DNA from 4 places in the Paracoccus sp. N5 genome. Region 1 is predicted to be linked to each of the others. Evidence: riboswitches for the same ligand, from Rfam matches in the RefSeq annotation. Region 1 holds a riboswitch; each other region holds the start of a gene.
The links. A riboswitch is a leader RNA that binds a small molecule or an ion and turns the genes downstream of it on or off. The one in region 1 is predicted to bind cobalamin.
Positions count from the first base shown of each region.

Region 2: another riboswitch for cobalamin. It lies ahead of nrdH (glutaredoxin-like protein NrdH); the one in region 1 lies ahead of PARN5_RS0120770 (TonB-dependent receptor).
Region 3: another riboswitch for cobalamin. It lies ahead of PARN5_RS0120265 (ABC transporter substrate-binding protein); the one in region 1 lies ahead of PARN5_RS0120770 (TonB-dependent receptor).
Region 4: another riboswitch for cobalamin. It lies ahead of PARN5_RS0105405 (DUF1636 domain-containing protein); the one in region 1 lies ahead of PARN5_RS0120770 (TonB-dependent receptor).

Region 1 is NZ_AQUO01000003.1:301,188-305,356, forward strand. Features, by position in the region: gene PARN5_RS0120755 (histidine phosphatase family protein) at 1-464, opposite strand, end outside; cobalamin riboswitch at 556-625, shown strand; gene PARN5_RS0120760 (CbtB-domain containing protein) at 681-890, shown strand; gene PARN5_RS0120765 (CbtA family protein) at 903-1,706, shown strand; cobalamin riboswitch at 1,835-2,031, shown strand; gene PARN5_RS0120770 (TonB-dependent receptor) at 2,167-4,071, shown strand; gene PARN5_RS0120775 (ABC transporter substrate-binding protein) at 4,065-4,169, shown strand, end outside.
Region 2 is NZ_AQUO01000002.1:964,028-968,196, forward strand. Features, by position in the region: gene PARN5_RS0118975 (DUF6635 family protein) at 1-730, shown strand, start outside; gene PARN5_RS0118980 (SDR family oxidoreductase) at 727-1,488, opposite strand; cobalamin riboswitch at 1,670-1,812, shown strand; gene nrdH (glutaredoxin-like protein NrdH) at 1,903-2,124, shown strand; gene nrdI (class Ib ribonucleoside-diphosphate reductase assembly flavoprotein NrdI) at 2,129-2,554, shown strand; gene nrdE (class 1b ribonucleoside-diphosphate reductase subunit alpha) at 2,536-4,169, shown strand, end outside.
Region 3 is NZ_AQUO01000003.1:189,627-193,795, forward strand. Features, by position in the region: gene PARN5_RS0120250 (hypothetical protein) at 158-568, shown strand; gene PARN5_RS0120255 (plastocyanin/azurin family copper-binding protein) at 565-1,098, shown strand; gene PARN5_RS0120260 (RNA polymerase sigma factor) at 1,095-1,772, shown strand; cobalamin riboswitch at 1,877-2,074, shown strand; gene PARN5_RS0120265 (ABC transporter substrate-binding protein) at 2,171-3,178, shown strand; gene PARN5_RS0120270 (iron ABC transporter permease) at 3,175-4,169, shown strand, end outside.
Region 4 is NZ_AQUO01000001.1:1,065,848-1,070,016, forward strand. Features, by position in the region: gene PARN5_RS0105395 (hypothetical protein) at 1-1,213, opposite strand, end outside; gene cobO (cob(I)yrinic acid a,c-diamide adenosyltransferase) at 1,274-1,885, opposite strand; cobalamin riboswitch at 1,923-2,125, shown strand; gene PARN5_RS0105405 (DUF1636 domain-containing protein) at 2,203-2,577, shown strand; gene cobW (cobalamin biosynthesis protein CobW) at 2,574-3,608, shown strand; gene cobN (cobaltochelatase subunit CobN) at 3,609-4,169, shown strand, end outside.

The sequences.
Region 1 (4,169 bases):
ACGCCGATGGCGCGGGTGGCGCCCAGCGGCGCGCCCAGCACATGCACCAGCGCCGCCTGGATCGGGGCCGGATGGGTCACTGCCAGCAGGTTGTCGCCCCCCTGCGCCCGGTCCTGCAACCAGCGGGCCATGCGCTCGACCACGGCGGCGAAGCTCTCGCCGCCATGCGGCGCCGCATGGGGGTCGTCCTGCCAGCGGGCGAAGCCCTGGGGGTCCTGGGCCAGCACCTGCTCGGGGGACTGCCCGGCCCAGGCGCCATAGTCCATCTCGGCCAGCGCCGGGTCGGGTCGCGCGGCCAGGCCCATGGCCTCGGCCGTCTGCACCGCGCGGCGCAGGGGCGAGGTGCGGGCCGGACCCGGCGCAGGATGCGGGACGGGCAGCGCGGTGGGCGGCGCGGGATCGTCACCCGGAAACACCGGCCGCGCCGGGGCCAGCGAACAGATCAGCAGGATGCGGCTTGCCATGGCGCCAGATTGGCCGCGGCGCCGGACGGGCGCAAGTTTGCTTTGACATTTGCCGCTCTGCAGCGCAGCTTGCCCGGCATTGCCCAGTCGCGGGAAGCCGGTGGAATTCCGGCACGGTCGCGCCACTGTAACCGCGCCCATCAGGGGGCGGAAGTCAGACCCCGAGTCCGGGCATGTCAACATCCCAACCGGACGCGTATCCGAAGGAGCATTGCGATGGCCTATACCGAAGCCACAGACGATTTCCGCAGCCGCCCGATTCCCTTGGGCGAATGGGCGCCCTGGGCGATCTTCGCCGGGCTGGTCATGCTGCTGGCGCTGTATTTCGTCAGCACCGAACAGGGCGCGGTCGCGCTTCTCGACGGCACCGGCGTGCATGAATTCGTGCACGATGCGCGCCACCTTCTCGGCTTTCCCTGCCACTGAGGAGCAGCACCCATGACAGGACGTTATCTGGTGCTCGGCATGATTGCCGGGCTGATCGCGGGTGTGCTGGCCTTTGGCGTCGGCAAGGTCTGGGGCGAACCTCCGGTCGCCGCCGCCATCGCGCTGGAAGAGGCGGGCGCGCCCGCCGCCCCTGAACACGCTCATGACCACGGCCACAACGCGCCGACCGCTGCTGCCACGGCCGAGCCCGAACCCGCCGGCCATTCCCATTCCCATGGCGAGGGCGAGGGCATCAGCCGCGCCACCCAGGCCGGCATCGGCCTGCTGACCGGCATGGCGGTGTTCGGCGCCGGCTTGGGCGGGCTTTTCGCCCTGGTCTTCGCCTTCGTGCAGGGCCGGTTCTCGCATCTGGGCGCGCGGGCGACGGCGGGGGTGATGGCGGTGCTGGGCTATGTCTCGGTCGTGCTGGTGCCCTTCCTGAAATACCCGGCCAACCCGCCCGCCGTGGGCCATGGCGAGACCATCGGCCTGCGCACGCAGATGTTCTTTGCCATGATGGCGCTGTCGCTCATCGCCATGGTGATCGCGGTGGCAGTGGCGCGCAGCGGCCGCGACCGCTGGCGCGCCGGCATCCTGGGCGGGCTGGCCTATCTGGTCCTGGTGGTCGTCGCCGGCCTCGTCCTGCCCGCCATCAATGAGGTGCCGGCCGGCTTTCCGGGCGACCTGCTCTGGCAGTTCCGCAGCGTGTCGCTGGTGATCGTGGCGGTGCTCTGGGCCGGGATCGGGCTGATCTTCGGCCAGCTCGTGCAAGGGTCGCTGGCCCGTGACCCCGGCTTGCGGCAGCGGCTGGCCTGATCCCCTGCGGCAAAATGACAGGGCGCCGGCGGGTCCGGCGCCTTTTTCGTTCGGCTTCGGCATGAAACCATGGCCCGCCGCCCCATGCGGGCCGGGCCAGACCCCTTGACAGCCGGGGCCTCGTCGCGCGAACAGGTGGCTGCTTCGGTTCCGGCCCCTTGCCGGATGAAAAGGGAAGCCGGCAAGCCCCCGGGCCAATCCGGCACTGCCCCCGCAACTGTAGGCGGCGAGCGACGGTCGATAATGCCACTGGGCGCGTCCCGGGAAGGCCGGCCGAAGCGACGATCCGCGAGTCAGGAGACCTGCCGAGGCGTTCACCCATTTCCGGCGCGGGGCGCACCGGGAAAGCGGCCGTTCCGCAGAGGTGACGCTCACCCCCCGGCGGGCGGGCCGACCGGCCCGTTGCGCAGGGCAGTTCTGCAACCCGCGGGCTGCGGCCCGTGCCCGGAAAGGTCAAGGCATGTCTCGGACCCGAGCTTCCATCATGACTCTGGCGGCGGCGCTGGTGCCGGCCGTCGCGGCGGCGCAAGACGCCGTCATCCTGGATCCCGTGATCCTGTCGGCCGGGCTCAGCCCCATCGCCAGCGATGCCTATGGCCGCGCCTCGACCGTGCTGACCGCCGAGGAGATCGAGGCGCGCGGCATCGCCACCGTGCAGGACGCGCTGCGCAGCGTGCCGGGCGTGGCCGTCACCTCGACCGGCGAGACGCTGACCAAGCTGCGCATCCGCGGCAGCGAGCCCGGCCACGTCCTGGTGCTGATCGACGGGGTCAAGGCGAACTCTCCGGCCTCCGGCGACTATACCTTCTCGGGCATGACCGCCGCCGACATCGACCGGATCGAGGTGCTGCGCGGCCCGCAATCGGCGATCTACGGCTCGAACGCGGCGGCGGGCGTCATCTCGATCACGACGCGGCGCGCGCGCGAGATGGGGTTCCGCTATGGCGGCGGGGTCGAGATCGGCGGGCTGGGCACCCGCGCGGCCAACGGCCATGTCAGCTATTCGGACGGGCGCAGCGAGTTGGTGCTGTCGCTGGACTCGCGCCATGTCGAGGGCGAGGATGCCTCTCGTTCCAGCGGCGACCGCGACTTCAACGACCGCGACACGATCGGGCTGCGCGGCCGCTATGACCTGACCGAGAGCGTCAGCGCGGGTTTCGCCCTGCGCCGCAGCTGGCAGGAATATGGCTATGACCTTGGCAGCTTCGTCCCGGTGCCCACCCCCGACGACTACCTGATCGACGCGCCGCTGACCGCCGAGCGCAACGAGGTCTTCGGTTCGCTCTGGATCGAGGCGCAGGCGCTGGACGGACGGCTGTCCCACCGGCTGACCGTCTCGGGCACCAACCAGGACACCCTGTTCCTGAACGACGGCGCCTATGACTATGACGACGCCGCGCGCCGCCGCGGCGTGCAGTATCTGGGCAGCTGGGCCATCGACGGCGCCGACCTGGCCAGCACCCGCCATCGCCTGAACTTCAGCGCCGCGACCGAGCGCGAGACCTATCGCAGCTCCTTTGCGCCCGGCGGGATCTATGAACGCGACACGACCGCGCTGGCGCTGGAATATCTGGGCAATCTCGACCCGGACATCGACCTGCAGGCCGGCATTCGCCGCGACCTGAACGACGGGTTCAAGGATGCGACCTCGTGGAACCTGTCGGCGGGCTGGCAGGTGCCGGGGCGGGACATCCGCCTGCGCGCGGCGGCGGGCCGGGCCGTGGTCAACCCCGATATGTTCCAGCAATTCGGCTATATCCCCGGCTCTTACGAGGGCAACCCGGACCTGCGCCCCGAACGCAGCCTCGGCTATGAACTGGGCATCGATCTGTCCTATGCCGGCGGCGCGGGCACATTGGGCGCGACCGTCTTTCACAGCGATGTCGAGGACCTGATCACCGGCTCGGGCGAAAGCTCGGTGAACCTTGACGGCACCAGCACCCGCAAGGGCTTCGAGGTGACGACGGCCATGCAGGTGACGGATGCCATCCGCATCAGCGCCGACTATACCTATACCGACGCGCGCCAGCAGGACGGCAGCCGCATCGCGCGTGTGCCCCGGCATCAGGTCAACCTGCGCGGACAGGCGGATTTCGCGGCCGGCCGCGGCGGCCTGTCGGCGGAGCTGCGCTATGTCGCGGGCAATTACGACGAGGAATGGTATAACACCGCCTGGCCCGACACGCCGGCCACCACCGAACTGCCGGAATTCGCCACCGTCAACCTTGCCGCGCATTATGACCTGACCGAAAACATCCGTCTGCACGGCCGGGTCGAGAACCTGTTCGACAAGGACCATTCCGAGGCATGGGGCTATTACGGCCAGGGCCGCACCGCCTATGCCGGATTGCAGGCGCGATGGTAGCGCGCTGGCTTCTGGCCGGCCTCCTTGCCTGCCTTGCCCTGCCCGTCGCGGCGGAAGCGCCGCGCCGGGTCGTCTCGATCAACCTTTGCACCGACCAG
Region 2 (4,169 bases), on a different contig from region 1:
GCATCGCCACGCGCTGGGGCTGGACCTGCTGCGGGCGCCGGTCAATGTCCTGCTGTCGCCGGTCTTCCTGCTGACGCGGCTGGCGGTGCCGCTGCTGCGCCGCCTGGGCGCGGTGCGGGCGGCCGACTGGATGGCGCGGCGGCGGATCTTCTTGCCCTCGGACCTGTCGCATCATATCGTGGACGACCTGACCGGCTTCATCGCCGCGCTGGATGCCCAGGGGCTGGGCCCGAAGGCCCCGCCCGAGGCCGTGGCCCGCGCCACCGCCGACTATGCCGAGACGCGCAATGCCGTGTCCGAGATCACCACCTCGGTCCTGGTGCTGCTGGCGGGGCTTTTGCTGTTTCACCGCGCGACGCCGGGCGTCATCTCGCTGGCCGGGCCGCTGGCCGACATGCGGGCGCAAAGCCAGGCGATCCAGGACTTCGCGCTGGGAAGCTGGGCGGGCGGATTGTGGTATGGCATCTTCCCGCGCGAGCTTTCCACGCTCGAAGTGATCGCGACCGGGTTCGGGCTGGCGGTCCTGGCCTCGGTGGTGACGACCTTCGCCGGGCTGCTCGCCGACCCGCTGCAACTGGCCGCGGGCACGCATCGGCGCCGGATCATGCGGCTGCTTTCGCGGCTCGACCGCGCCGCCGAGGCGCCGGCGCTGGAGCGCGAGCACCTGCTGGCCCGGATGGGCGACCTGACCGATGCCTGCCTGAGCCTGTGGCGCAGCCTGAAGGGCTAGGCCTTGCAGATCGAATTGCCGCCATCGGCCAGCATCGCCGTGCCGGTGACGAAGCTCGCGTGGTCGGACAGCAGGAACAGCGCCGCGCGGGCGATCTCCTCGGGCCGGGCCATGCGCTTCAGGGCATGCAGGCCGGCGATGAAGCCGGCGGTTTCGGGGTTGGTCGCGGCATCGCCCGCCATCTCGGTCAGCGTGCCGCCGGGCAGCAGGGCATTGGCCCGGATATTCTGCGGGCCGTAATCCACCGCCAGCGCCTGCACCAGCCCGATCAGCCCGGCCTTGGCCGCGGCATAGCCGCCCATGCCCGGCAGCACCGCGGTATGGCCGATGAAACTGCCGGTAAAGACCAGCGCGCCGCCGCCCCGCGCCAGCAGCGCCGGCACCTGCGCCCGCGCGGCCAGGAAGGCGGCGGTCAGGTTGGTGGCGATCAGCCGCTGCCATTCCGCGTCCGGGATCTCGTGCACCAGCGCGTCCGAACCGATCTGCCCGGCATTGTTGAAGGCGCCGTCGAGCCCGCCGAAGCGGTCCTGCGCCAGCGCGACCAGCGCCTCGGCATGGCCGGGCGCCGTGACATCGCCGGCCAGCACCGCGACGCGGCCCGTGCCCTGATCGATTCGGGCGGCGAGGTCGGCAAGCCGATCCTCGCGCCGGGCCGAGATCACCAGCCGCGCGCCCTCGGCCGCGAAGATCTGCGCCGCGGCGGCGCCGATGCCGCTGGAGGCGCCGGTGATGATGAAGGTCTTGTCCTTGAGCAGCATTCTGCTTTTCCCTTGCTTGTTGCGAGCCCAGCATGGGCCGGAACCCGCATCGGGAAACCCGGTTTCTTGCGCTGGTAACCGGGTGTTCGCGTTAAGGTCCAAAATGCCTGCGACCACCAGATAGCGGGGGATAGATCGCCCGGGAACACCATATCTGGATTGACGCGCGCCTTCCGACATGGCTTATTGGGGCGGTCATGGTTAACCCGGTTTCGACCGGGAGACACAGAGGGCAGCCGGCGATTTCCGGCACGGCCCCCGCAGTCGGAAGCCCGGTCCCGGGGACTGCGAGTCGCAAGACCTGCCATGGCACCGAAATGACGACACCGTGCGGCGGGCGCGGGGCTTGATCGGTGCGATGGCATGACCATCGGCCCGGCCTTGTGCTGCCCACAGCAAAAAAGGAGCAGAGGCATGTCCATCACCGTTTATTCCAAGCCCGCCTGCGTGCAATGCACCGCCACCACCCGCGCGCTCGACGCACGCGGCCTGGACTATCACCTGGTCGACCTGACCGAGGATGACGCGGCAATGGAACTGGTCACCTCGCTGGGCTATCGTCAGGCGCCGGTCGTCGTCGCCGGCGAGGCGCATTGGGCCGGCTTCCGCCCGGACATGATCGGCCGCCTGTCCTAAGGCCATGGCCGGCGGGGGCGATCTGGTCTATTTCTCCTCGGCCTCGGGGAATACGGCGCGTTTCGTGGCGCGGCTGGGCCTGCCCGCCTCGCGCGTCCCGATCTCGCCCAAGGATGCGATGCCGGCGCCGGTTCGGCCCTATGTGCTGATCTGCCCGACCTTCGCCGATGGCGAGGGGCGCGGGGCTGTCCCGAAGCAGATCATCCATTTCCTGAACGACCCCGACCGCCGCGCCGGGCTGCGCGGCGTCATCGCCACCGGCAACCGGAATTTCGGGGCGACTTACGCCTTGGCCGGCAGGGTGATTTCTGACAAGTGCAACGTCCCCGTGCTGTATCGATTCGAACTGGCGGGGACTGATCTGGACATTTCCCGCGTGCTGGCGGGGCTCAACAAATTCTGGGGGACGGAATGCTTGACGATGGCGTAAAGGCCGAGCTCGATTATCACGCGCTCAACGCGATGCTGAACCTTTACGACGGCGAGGGCAAGATCCGCTTCGATGCGGATCGCAAGGCCGCGCGGCAGTATTTCCTGCAGCACGTCAACCAGAACACGGTGTTTTTCCACAACCTCGACGAGAAGCTGCGCTATCTGGTCGACGAGGGCTATTACGAGCCCGAGGTGCTGGACCAGTATTCCAAGAATTTCCAGCGCGCGATCTGGGATGCCGCCTATCAGAAGAAGTTCCGTTTCCCGACCTTCCTGGGCGCGTTCAAGTATTACACCAGCTACACGCTGAAGACCCGCGACGGCCAGCGCTACCTGGAACGCTATGAGGACCGCGTGGTCATGGTCGCCCTGGCGCTGGCGCGCGGCGACGAGGGCCTGGCCATGCGCTTCATGGACGAGATCCTGTCGGGCCGCTTCCAGCCGGCGACGCCGACCTTCCTGAACGCCGGCAAGAAGTCGCGGGGCGAGCTGATCTCGTGCTTCCTGCTGCGGCTGGAAGACAACATGGAGTCCATCGGCCGCTCGATCAACTCGGCGCTGCAACTGTCGAAGCGCGGCGGCGGCGTGGCCTTGATGCTGACCAACCTGCGCGAGGCCGGCGCGCCGATCAAGGGCATCGAGAACCAGTCCTCGGGCGTGATCCCGGTGATGAAGCTGCTGGAAGACAGCTTTTCCTATGCCAACCAGCTGGGCGCGCGACAGGGCGCGGGCGCGGTCTATCTGAACGCGCATCACCCCGACATCCTGCGCTTCCTCGACACCAAGCGCGAGAACGCCGACGAGAAGATCCGCATCAAGACGCTGAGCCTTGGCGTGGTCATTCCCGACGTGACCTTCGAACTGGCGAAGCGCAACGAGGATATGTATCTGTTTTCGCCGCATGACATCCAGAAGGTCTATGGCGTGCCCTTCTCGGAAATCTCGGTGACCGAGAAATATGCCGAGATGGTGGACGACAAGCGCATCAAGAAGCGCAAGATCAACGCCCGCGCATTCTTCCAGACCCTGGCCGAGATCCAGTTCGAAAGCGGCTATCCCTATATCATGTTCGAGGACACGGTGAACCGCGCCAATCCCGTGCATGGCCGCATCACCATGTCGAACCTTTGCAGCGAGATCCTGCAGGTGAACGAGGCGAGCGAGTTCAACGAGGATCTCAGCTATTCCCATTTGGGCACTGATATTTCGTGCAATCTCGGCTCGCTGAACATCGCTGCGACCATGGACGGCCCGGACCTGGGCGCCACCGTCGAGGCGGCGATCCGGGCGCTGACCGCGGTATCGGAAATGTCGGCCATCGACGCCGTGCCCTCGATCCGGCGCGGCAATGACGAGGCCCATGCCGTGGGCCTGGGCCAGATGAACCTGCACGGCTTCCTGGCCCGCGAGCGTATCCATTACGGCAGCCCCGAAGGGGTCGAGTTCACCTCGGTCTATTTCGCCGCCGTGGCCTATCACGCCATCCGCGCCTCGAACCTGCTGGCGCAGGAGCATGGCAGCACCTTCAAGGATTTCGAGAAGTCGAAATATGCCGACGGCTCGTTCTTCGACAAATACACCGAAGCCGACTGGCTGCCGACGCTGCCCGACGT
Region 3 (4,169 bases), 110 kb from region 1:
CGAAGGCATGGACAAGGCCGAGCGACCGTCTTGCGCAGGCGGCGCCGCGGCAGATCCCGAAGCGGAAATTCTTCACCACCGCGGGAACATTTCCCGGAAACCCGCATCCAATCCGGCATGAGCCCTGGTGACGGGCTCGGATCGGAAAGGAAACGACATGCGTATCATCGTCCCGCTCGTCTTCGCCGCCTTTGCCACCGCAGGCATGGCCTGGGCTGACACGGCCTCGACCACCGCGCCGCCGGCGGCGCCCTTTGCCCAGGTCAGCAAGCTGGTCGCGCTGCCCGACTTCATCCCCGGCCTCGGCACGCTTTACGTCGATCCGGCCAGCCTGCCCGCCGGGCCGTTCCTGGCCTATGACCACGACGGCAAGCTTTCGGCGACGGTCTATATGGTGCCGCTGGACGACCTGAAAAACGGCAGCGGCTTCAACGATCTGCCGCTGGGCGAGGATACGGTGACCAGCGTCGACATCTATTACAACGCCGGCCATCCGGGCGTCGAGAAACCCCATGCCCATGTCGTGCTGTATCACGACGCCGGCGCGCGCGACAGGCTGGCGCAATGAGGCTCGGCCGCCGCCATCTGCTGGTCCTCGGCGGCGGTCTCGCCGCCCTTGGCCCGCTGGCCGGCCACGCCGGCAAGGCCGCGGGGTCCGAGGAGATCGCCATGCGCGGCACCCCGCGCGGCGAAAGGGTCTGGTTCTCGCCCCAGGGGCTGGCGGTGGCGCCGGGCACGGTCCTGCGCTTCGTGAACCGCGATCCCGGCAACAGCCATACGACCACCGCCTATCACCCGGCCCTGTTCGACCGCCGCCGCCGCATTCCGGCCGGCGCCCAGCCCTGGGACAGCGGTTTGCTGTTGCCGGATCAGGCGTTCGAGGTCACGCTGACCCTACCCGGCGTCTATGACTATTATTGCCAGCCGCATGAAATGGCCGCGATGGTCGGGCGGATCGTGGTGGGCCGGCCCGGCAGCCCCGGCTGGGAGGGCGTGGCGGCGGACAGCGAGGATCTGATGCCCGAGGTTCTGGCAGCCTTCCCGAGCCTCGACGCGATCCTCGCCACCGGCCGGACCGAGGCGGAGGGCGCGACATGATCCGCGCCCGCCCCCTTGCCAAAGCGCAGGACGACCCCGACTGGCAGCTGGTCGCCGCCGCCCGCGCCCGCGACGAGGCGGCGATCCGCGAGCTGGTGCGGCGGATGAACCCGCGCCTGTTTCGCATCGCCCGCGGCATCCTGCCCTCGGACGCCGAGGCCGAGGAGGCGGTGCAAGAGGCCTATCTTGCCGCCTTCACCCACCTTGACGGCTTTCGCGGCGAGGCGCGCTTTTCCACCTGGATCAGCCGGATCACCATCAATGCCGCCCGGATGCAGGCCCGCCGCCGGCGCCCCGACAAGGATCACAGCGTGAGCGATGAGACCAGCCCCCCGGCCGATGTGCTGACATTCCCCGGCGCCGAAACCGCCGAGGCCGGCGCCGCCCGCCACCAGATCCGCGGCCTGCTCGAAGAGGCGCTGAGCCGCCTGCCGCCCGAACTGCGGCTGCCCTTCCTGCTGCACGAGGTCGAGGGCCAGCCGATCCCGAGCATCGCCCGCGACCTGGGCCTGAACCCGATCACCGTGCGCACGCGGCTGTTTCGCGCCCGTCGCCGGCTGCGCCAGGCATTGGAGACGCGGCTGCGCGGCGGTTTCGATACGGTCTTTCCCTTCGACGGCGCCCGTTGCGCCCGCATGGCGGATCGGGTGATCGCGGGTCTGAGGGCGCGCTGACCGGGGAAGGCGCCAAGGCAAAGCGCGAACGGCCCTCGCCGCCGTCCATGAAGCGCGCGCCGCCGCCGGCCCGGATTCCCGGCCTTGCCAGCGCGGGTGCAGGGCGCTATGGCGAAGCCGTCGGTTTCCGCAAGGAATTGAAAGGGAATCCGTCGGGGTCAAGGCCCCGAACCGGAACTGCCCCCGCAACTGTAGGCGGCGAGCAGGATGCGAAACAGCCACTGTGGCCCCGTGCCATGGGAAGGCCGCGTCCCTGCCGTGACCCGTCAGTCAGGAGACCTGCCGGCGCAATGACCAACCCGGGCGGTGGGCCCGGACGGGGTTTGCTGCCGGCACCGCCTGCCCTGCATGCCTGTCCATGCCCTGCGCCTGCCCATGATGCAGCGGAAGGGACCATCATGCTGAGATACACCACGGCGATTGCCGTCACCTTTGGCCTGGCGCCGATGGCGCTGGCCGGCACCGAATACCCGCTGACCCTGACCAGTTGCGGCCACCCGGTGACCTTCGACAAGGCGCCCGAGAGCGTGGTCAGCGTCGGGCAAAGCACGACCGAGATCCTGTATATGCTGGGCCTGGCCGACAAGGTCGCGGGCACGGCGCTGTGGATCAACCCGGTGCTGCCGGAGTTCGAGGAAGCCGATGCCAAGGTCGAGCGCCTCGCCGACAACGCCCCGAGCTTCGAGAGCGTGCTGGCCAAGCGGCCGGAGCTGGTCGTCACCGCCTATGAATGGATGATCGGCCCGCAGGGCGCGGTCGGCACCCGCGAGATGTTCGACGACGCGCAGATCCCGAGCTGGATCATGCCCACCGAATGCGTCGGCAAGGACAACAGCCAGAGCATGGACGGCGCGCGCATGGTGATGTTCGACACCGCGCTGCTCTATCAGGGCATCACCGAACTCGCGACGATCTTCGACGTCTCGGCGCGCGGCGCCGAGGTGGTCGCCGAGCTCAAGGCGCGCGAGGCGGCGGCGGTCGAGAAGGCCGGGCGCCTGGGCCTGCCCGAGAATGTCTCGGGCGTGTTCTGGTATTCCTCGGCCGATATCGAGATCGACCCCTATGTCGCCGGCGTCAACGCCGCGCCGGGCTGGATGCTGTCGAAGCTTGGCGTGAAGAACGTCGTGCGCTCGCAAGAGGAATGGCCGACCGTCGGCTGGGAAACCATCGCCAAGGCCGACCCGAGCTTCATCGTCGCGGCCGAGATGGACCGCCGCCGCTTTCCGGCCGACGACATCGCGGTCAAGCGCGCCTTCCTGACCTCGGACCCGGTGACGCGCCAGATGCAGGCCGTCCGGCATGACCGCATCGTCACCCTGCCGGCCAATGCCATGGACCCTTCGGTGCGCACGATCTACGCGCTGGAGACGCTGGCCGATGCGCTGGCCGGGTTCGACCTGAAATGAAGGTGCGCGCCGCGACCGCCGGACGCGCGCGGGACTGGTTGTGGCTGGCGCCAGCGGCGCTGGTCGCGGCGCTGATCTTCGGCACGGTGGTAGGCGAGACGCGGATCCCGCTTGCCACCGTCATCGAGGTGCTGGCGGCCAAGGCGGGGCTTTCCTCGGCGGCGCCCGACCCGATCGACGCCAGCGTGATCTGGCATTACCGGCTGTCGCGCGCCGTGGTCGCGGCCTGCGGCGGCGCCAGCCTCGCGCTCTCGGGGCTGATCCTGCAGGCCTTGCTGCGCAACCCGCTGGCCGAGCCCTATCTGCTGGGCATTTCGGCCGGGGCCTCGACCGGGGCGGTGCTGATCGCGGTCGCGGGGCTCGGCGCCGGGCTGGTCGGCATGTCGGCCGGGGCCTTCGCGGGCGCGCTGACCGCCTTCGCGCTGGTGGCCGCGCTGGCGCGCATGGCAGGCGGCGGCACCGGGTTGCGCGGCGCAGGGGTCATCATCCTGGCGGGCATCGCCGGCTCGCAGATGTTCAACGCGCTGACCGCGCTGATCATCGCGCAATCGGCCAGCGCCGAGCAGGCCCGCGGCATCATGTTCTGGCTGCTGGGCAATCTTTCCGGCGTGCGCTGGCCGGACACCTGGCTGGCGCTGCCCGTGGCAGCGCTGGGGCTGGCGGTGACGCTGTGGCACGCCCGCGCGCTCGACGCCTTCGCCTTCGGCGCCGAGAGCGCCGCCGCGCTTGGCATCGACCTGCGGGTCACGCAGGCGGTGCTGATCGGCACGGCGGCGCTGATCACGGCGGTCATGGTCTCGATCGCCGGGGCCATCGGCTTTGTCGGGCTGGTCGTGCCGCATGCCATGCGCTTCCTCGTCGGCAGCCGCCATGCCCGGCTGGTCCCGGCGACGGCGCTGGCGGGCGCGGTGTTCCTGGTGCTGTCCGACGTGGCGTCCCGCATCGTCCTGCCCGGCCAGGTGCTGCCCATCGGCGTCATCACCGCGCTGGT
Region 4 (4,169 bases), on a different contig from region 1:
AGGGCGCCAGTTTCAGCGTCGCCTTGCCGTCGGGCAGGAGCGCCTGCTGCATCTGCTGGGGCGAGAGCTTGGCCAGCGGCTCCTCGGCATTCAGGTCGAAGCTCTCGATCAGCAGCTTCGCCGGCGCCGCCAGGTCGAAGTCCGAGGCGGCGAAGTCCAGCGACACCTCTTGCGGCAGGATCGGCGCGACCCAGGACGGCAGCACGCCCTCGGGCACGGTCAGGCCAGAAAGCACCAGCTTCTCGGCCAGCCGCCCGTCCGGCACAGCGCCGCTGAGCCCCAGGCCCAGCGTGGCCGAGGCCAGGCCGAATTCGCCGATGGGCGAGCCGATCTTCATGTCGCGGATCGCCATCTCCAGGCTCAGCTCGTCCCACAGCGGCATGGCGGCGGCCAGCCGGTCGCGCAGCCCGTCCTGCGACTGCTTGATCTGCGCCTCGGACGGATGCGCGACGAACCAGGCCAGAAGCGACAGGACGCCCTCCGAGCGGGCGCCCGCCATCAGCCCCTTGCCGTCATAGCCGGGGGCCGAAACCTCGATCAGCATCGGCGCCCCGCCGGGACCGAACACCAGCTCCTGGCTTTGCTTCAGGTCGGTGGCGGTGAAGGCCATCGCCTGGTCCACGCCGCCCGCCTTGCCGGCGGTGCCGGTCATTTCCACCTCCATCCGCGCGGTGGTCTGGTGGTCGCGCGAGATGACCTGCGGCTCGGCATCCGGCGCGGGCGCGACGGGCATGCCGTCCGGCCCCATTGCCTCGGGCGGGCCATATTGCACGGAATCGATGACGTAATCGGTCATCACCGCCTTCTGCTCGCGGAAGCCCTTCAGCGCCTCGTCCCAGATGCCGGTGGATTGCACCTTGGTGGTGCCCTTCTGCTCGAACATCTTCGGCACCACCACCGACCAGCTGAGCACCTGGTCCTCGCTGACGCCCCAGCTGCCGTCGCCGTTGTCGGTCAAGGTATAGGTCAGGGGCGAGACGGTGATCTGCGCCCGGGCATCCGGCACCTGCGCCAGAAGCGGCGCCGGATCGATCGTCAGCTGGTAGCTGTCGCCCTGCGGGGTGACGCTGACCACGCCCTCGGTCGCGCCCAGATAGGTCTGCAAGACGCCGGTCAGCCGCGCCGCGCCCTCGTTGGTCGCCGGCACCGCCCAGGCGGCCGAGACCGGCCCCAGCGCCAGCAGCGCCACAAGTCCTTGTCTGAAATAGAGCATGAATATTCCTCTCGCACGCAGGCAAAGCCGTTTTACGTCGTCAGATGAGCCGATTCCGGCCTAGAACTCCACCCCCGGCTGGGCCTTGATGCCGTCGCGGAACGGATGCTTCACCATCTCCATCTCGGTCACAAGATCGGCGGCGGCGATCAGTTCCGGCTTCGCATTGCGCCCGGTCAGCACGACATGGGTCATCGGCGGCTTTTCGCCCTGCAGAAAGCCCAGCACCTCGTCCAGCTCCAGATAGTCGTAGCGCAGCGCGATGTTGATCTCGTCGAGCAGCACCATGCGGATCCTTGGATCGCGGATCAGTTCCTTGGCCTTGTCCCAGCCGGCGCGGGCGGCGGCGATGTCGCGGGCCTTGTCCTGCGTCTCCCAGGTGAAGCCCTCGCCCATGGCGTGGAACTGGCACAGGTCGCCGAAATGCGTGGTCAAGAGCCGGCGCTCGCCGGTGTCCCAGGCGCCCTTGATGAACTGCACCACGGCACAGGGCATGCCATGGGCGATGCAGCGCAGGATCATGCCGAAGCCGGACGAGGACTTGCCCTTACCCTTGCCGGTATGGACGATGACCAGCCCCTTTTCGCCCTGCTTGCCGGCCATCATCCGGTCGCGGGCGGCCTTGACCTTGGCCATCTTCTGGGCGTGGCGGGCGTTGTCGTCGGTTTCCATCGGGACTCCTTTGCTTGACAAGCGGGGGCCGGCAGCGCAGAGCATGGGGCGCGCCGGTTCCTGTCCTATGACAGGTGAAAAGGGAATGCGACGGGTGAAAGCCCGAAAGCAGCCGCCCCCGCGACCGTGACCGGAAAGGTCGCCCGATGCCACTGGCCCGAAAGGCCGGGAAGGCGGGCGCCCGTGGGCCATCGCCCGAATCCGCAAGCCGGGAGACCTGCCGCGCAACGAAGGATTGACCGGCGGACGGGGTGTTCCTGCTGGGGTTCGGGCGCCTGCGCCCTGCCTCATGCCGCCATGACCAGGGGACTTGAGGCATGACCGTGACGCTGCATGTCTGCATCACCTGCCGCGCCGGCGAGCCCGTCGTCGACGGCCAGCCCGTGCCGGGACAGCGCCTGATGGCGGCGCTGCTGCGCCACCCCGATCCGGCGGGCGTGACCATCCGCCCGGTCGAATGCCTGTCCGCCTGTTCGAACGGCGCCGCCATCGCGCTCTCCGGCCCCGACCGCTGGACCTATGTCTATGGCCGCATGGAACCCGCGGACGCCGCCGAGATCCTGCAAGGCGCCAGCGCCTATGCCGCCACGCCCGACGGCATCGTGCCCTGGCGCGAGCGCAGCCCGATTTTCCGCAAGCGCAGCATCGCGCGCATTCCTCCGCCCTTGGGCCCCCGACTGGATGAATCATGACCGACCTGACCAAGACCCCCGTCACCGTCATCACCGGCTTCCTGGGCGCCGGCAAGACCACGCTGATCCGCCACCTGATGTCCGAGCCGCAGGGCAAGCGGCTGGCGGTGCTGGTGAATGAATTCGGCACCATGGGCGTCGATGGCGAGATCCTGAAATCCTGCGCCGACGAGAATTGCCCGGCCGAGAACATCATGGAGCTGTCGAACGGCTGCATCTGCTGCACCGTGGCCGACGATTTCATCCCGACGCTCGAGCGGCTGATGGCGATGCCCGTCAAGCCCGACCACATCCTGATCGAGACCTCGGGCCTGGCGCTGCCGAAGCCGCTGCTGAAAGCCTTCGACTGGCCGGCGATCCGCTCGCGCATCACCGTGGACGGGGTGATCGCGCTGGCCGATGCCGAAGCCGTGGCCGCCGGCCGCTTCGCCCCGGACGAAGCCGCGGTCGAGGCCCAGCGTGCCACCGATCCCAGCCTCGACCACGAGACGCCCTTGTCCGAGGTGTTCGAGGACCAGATCGCCTGCGCCGACATCGTGCTGCTGAGCAAGGCCGACCTGGCGGGCGAGGCCGGGCTGGCCGCCGCCCGCGCGGTGATCGAGGCCGAAACCCCGCGTCGCCTGCCGATCCTGCCCTTGACCGATGGCGTCATCGACCCGCGGCTGATCCTGGGCCTGGCGGCGGCGGCCGAGGACGACCTCGACGCCCGCCCCAGCCATCACGACGGCGCCGACGATCACGAGCATGACGATTTCGATTCGGTGGTGATCGACCTGCCGGAAATCGCCGACCCCGCCGATCTGGCCGCCCGCATCCAGCGCCTGGCCCGCGAGCAGAAGGCCCTGCGGGTCAAGGGCCATGTCGCCGTCGCCGGCAAGCCGATGCGCCTGCTGGTGCAGGCGGTGGGCGAGCGTGTGCGGCATCAGTTCGACCGGCCCTGGGGCGATCGGCCGCGCCTGTCGCGCCTTGTCGTCATCGCCGAACATGACGACATCGACGAAGCCGCGATCCGGGCGATTCTGGTGGGCTAGATGCACGTCGTTTTCCGCGAAAGCCGGGGGCTCGAGGAAACCGAGACCCCCACCGATCCCGGCCAGACCCCGGCCGATCTGGTGGTGCTGTCCTATTCCGACAGCGACCTCGGCGCCTTCGCGGCGGGCTGGCACAAGGCTCGATCGGGCGCCGCGGGCGGCCTGCCCTCGCTGCGGCTGTGCAATATCTCGGCGCTGCGCCACCCGGTCTCGGTCGATCAATATGCCGATTCGGTGCTGTCCCATGCCCGCGCCGTGCTGGTGCGGCTGATCGGCGGCGAGGCCTATTGGCCCTATGGCGTCGCCACGCTGCAAGACCTGGCCCGCAGGCAGGGCATCCCGTTGGCGCTGCTGCCCGCCGACGGCCGCCCCGATCCGGTGCTGGAGCGGTTCTCCACCCTGCCGGGCGAGACGCTGCGCCGCCTGTCGGCGCTGTGCGACCAGGGCGGCGCGGTGGCGGCGCAGATGGCGCTGGCGGAACTGGCGCGGGCGGCGGGGCTGGAGGCCGCGCCGGTCACCGGCCAGTCGCAGCTGCCCGACTTCGGCTTCTACGACCCCGAC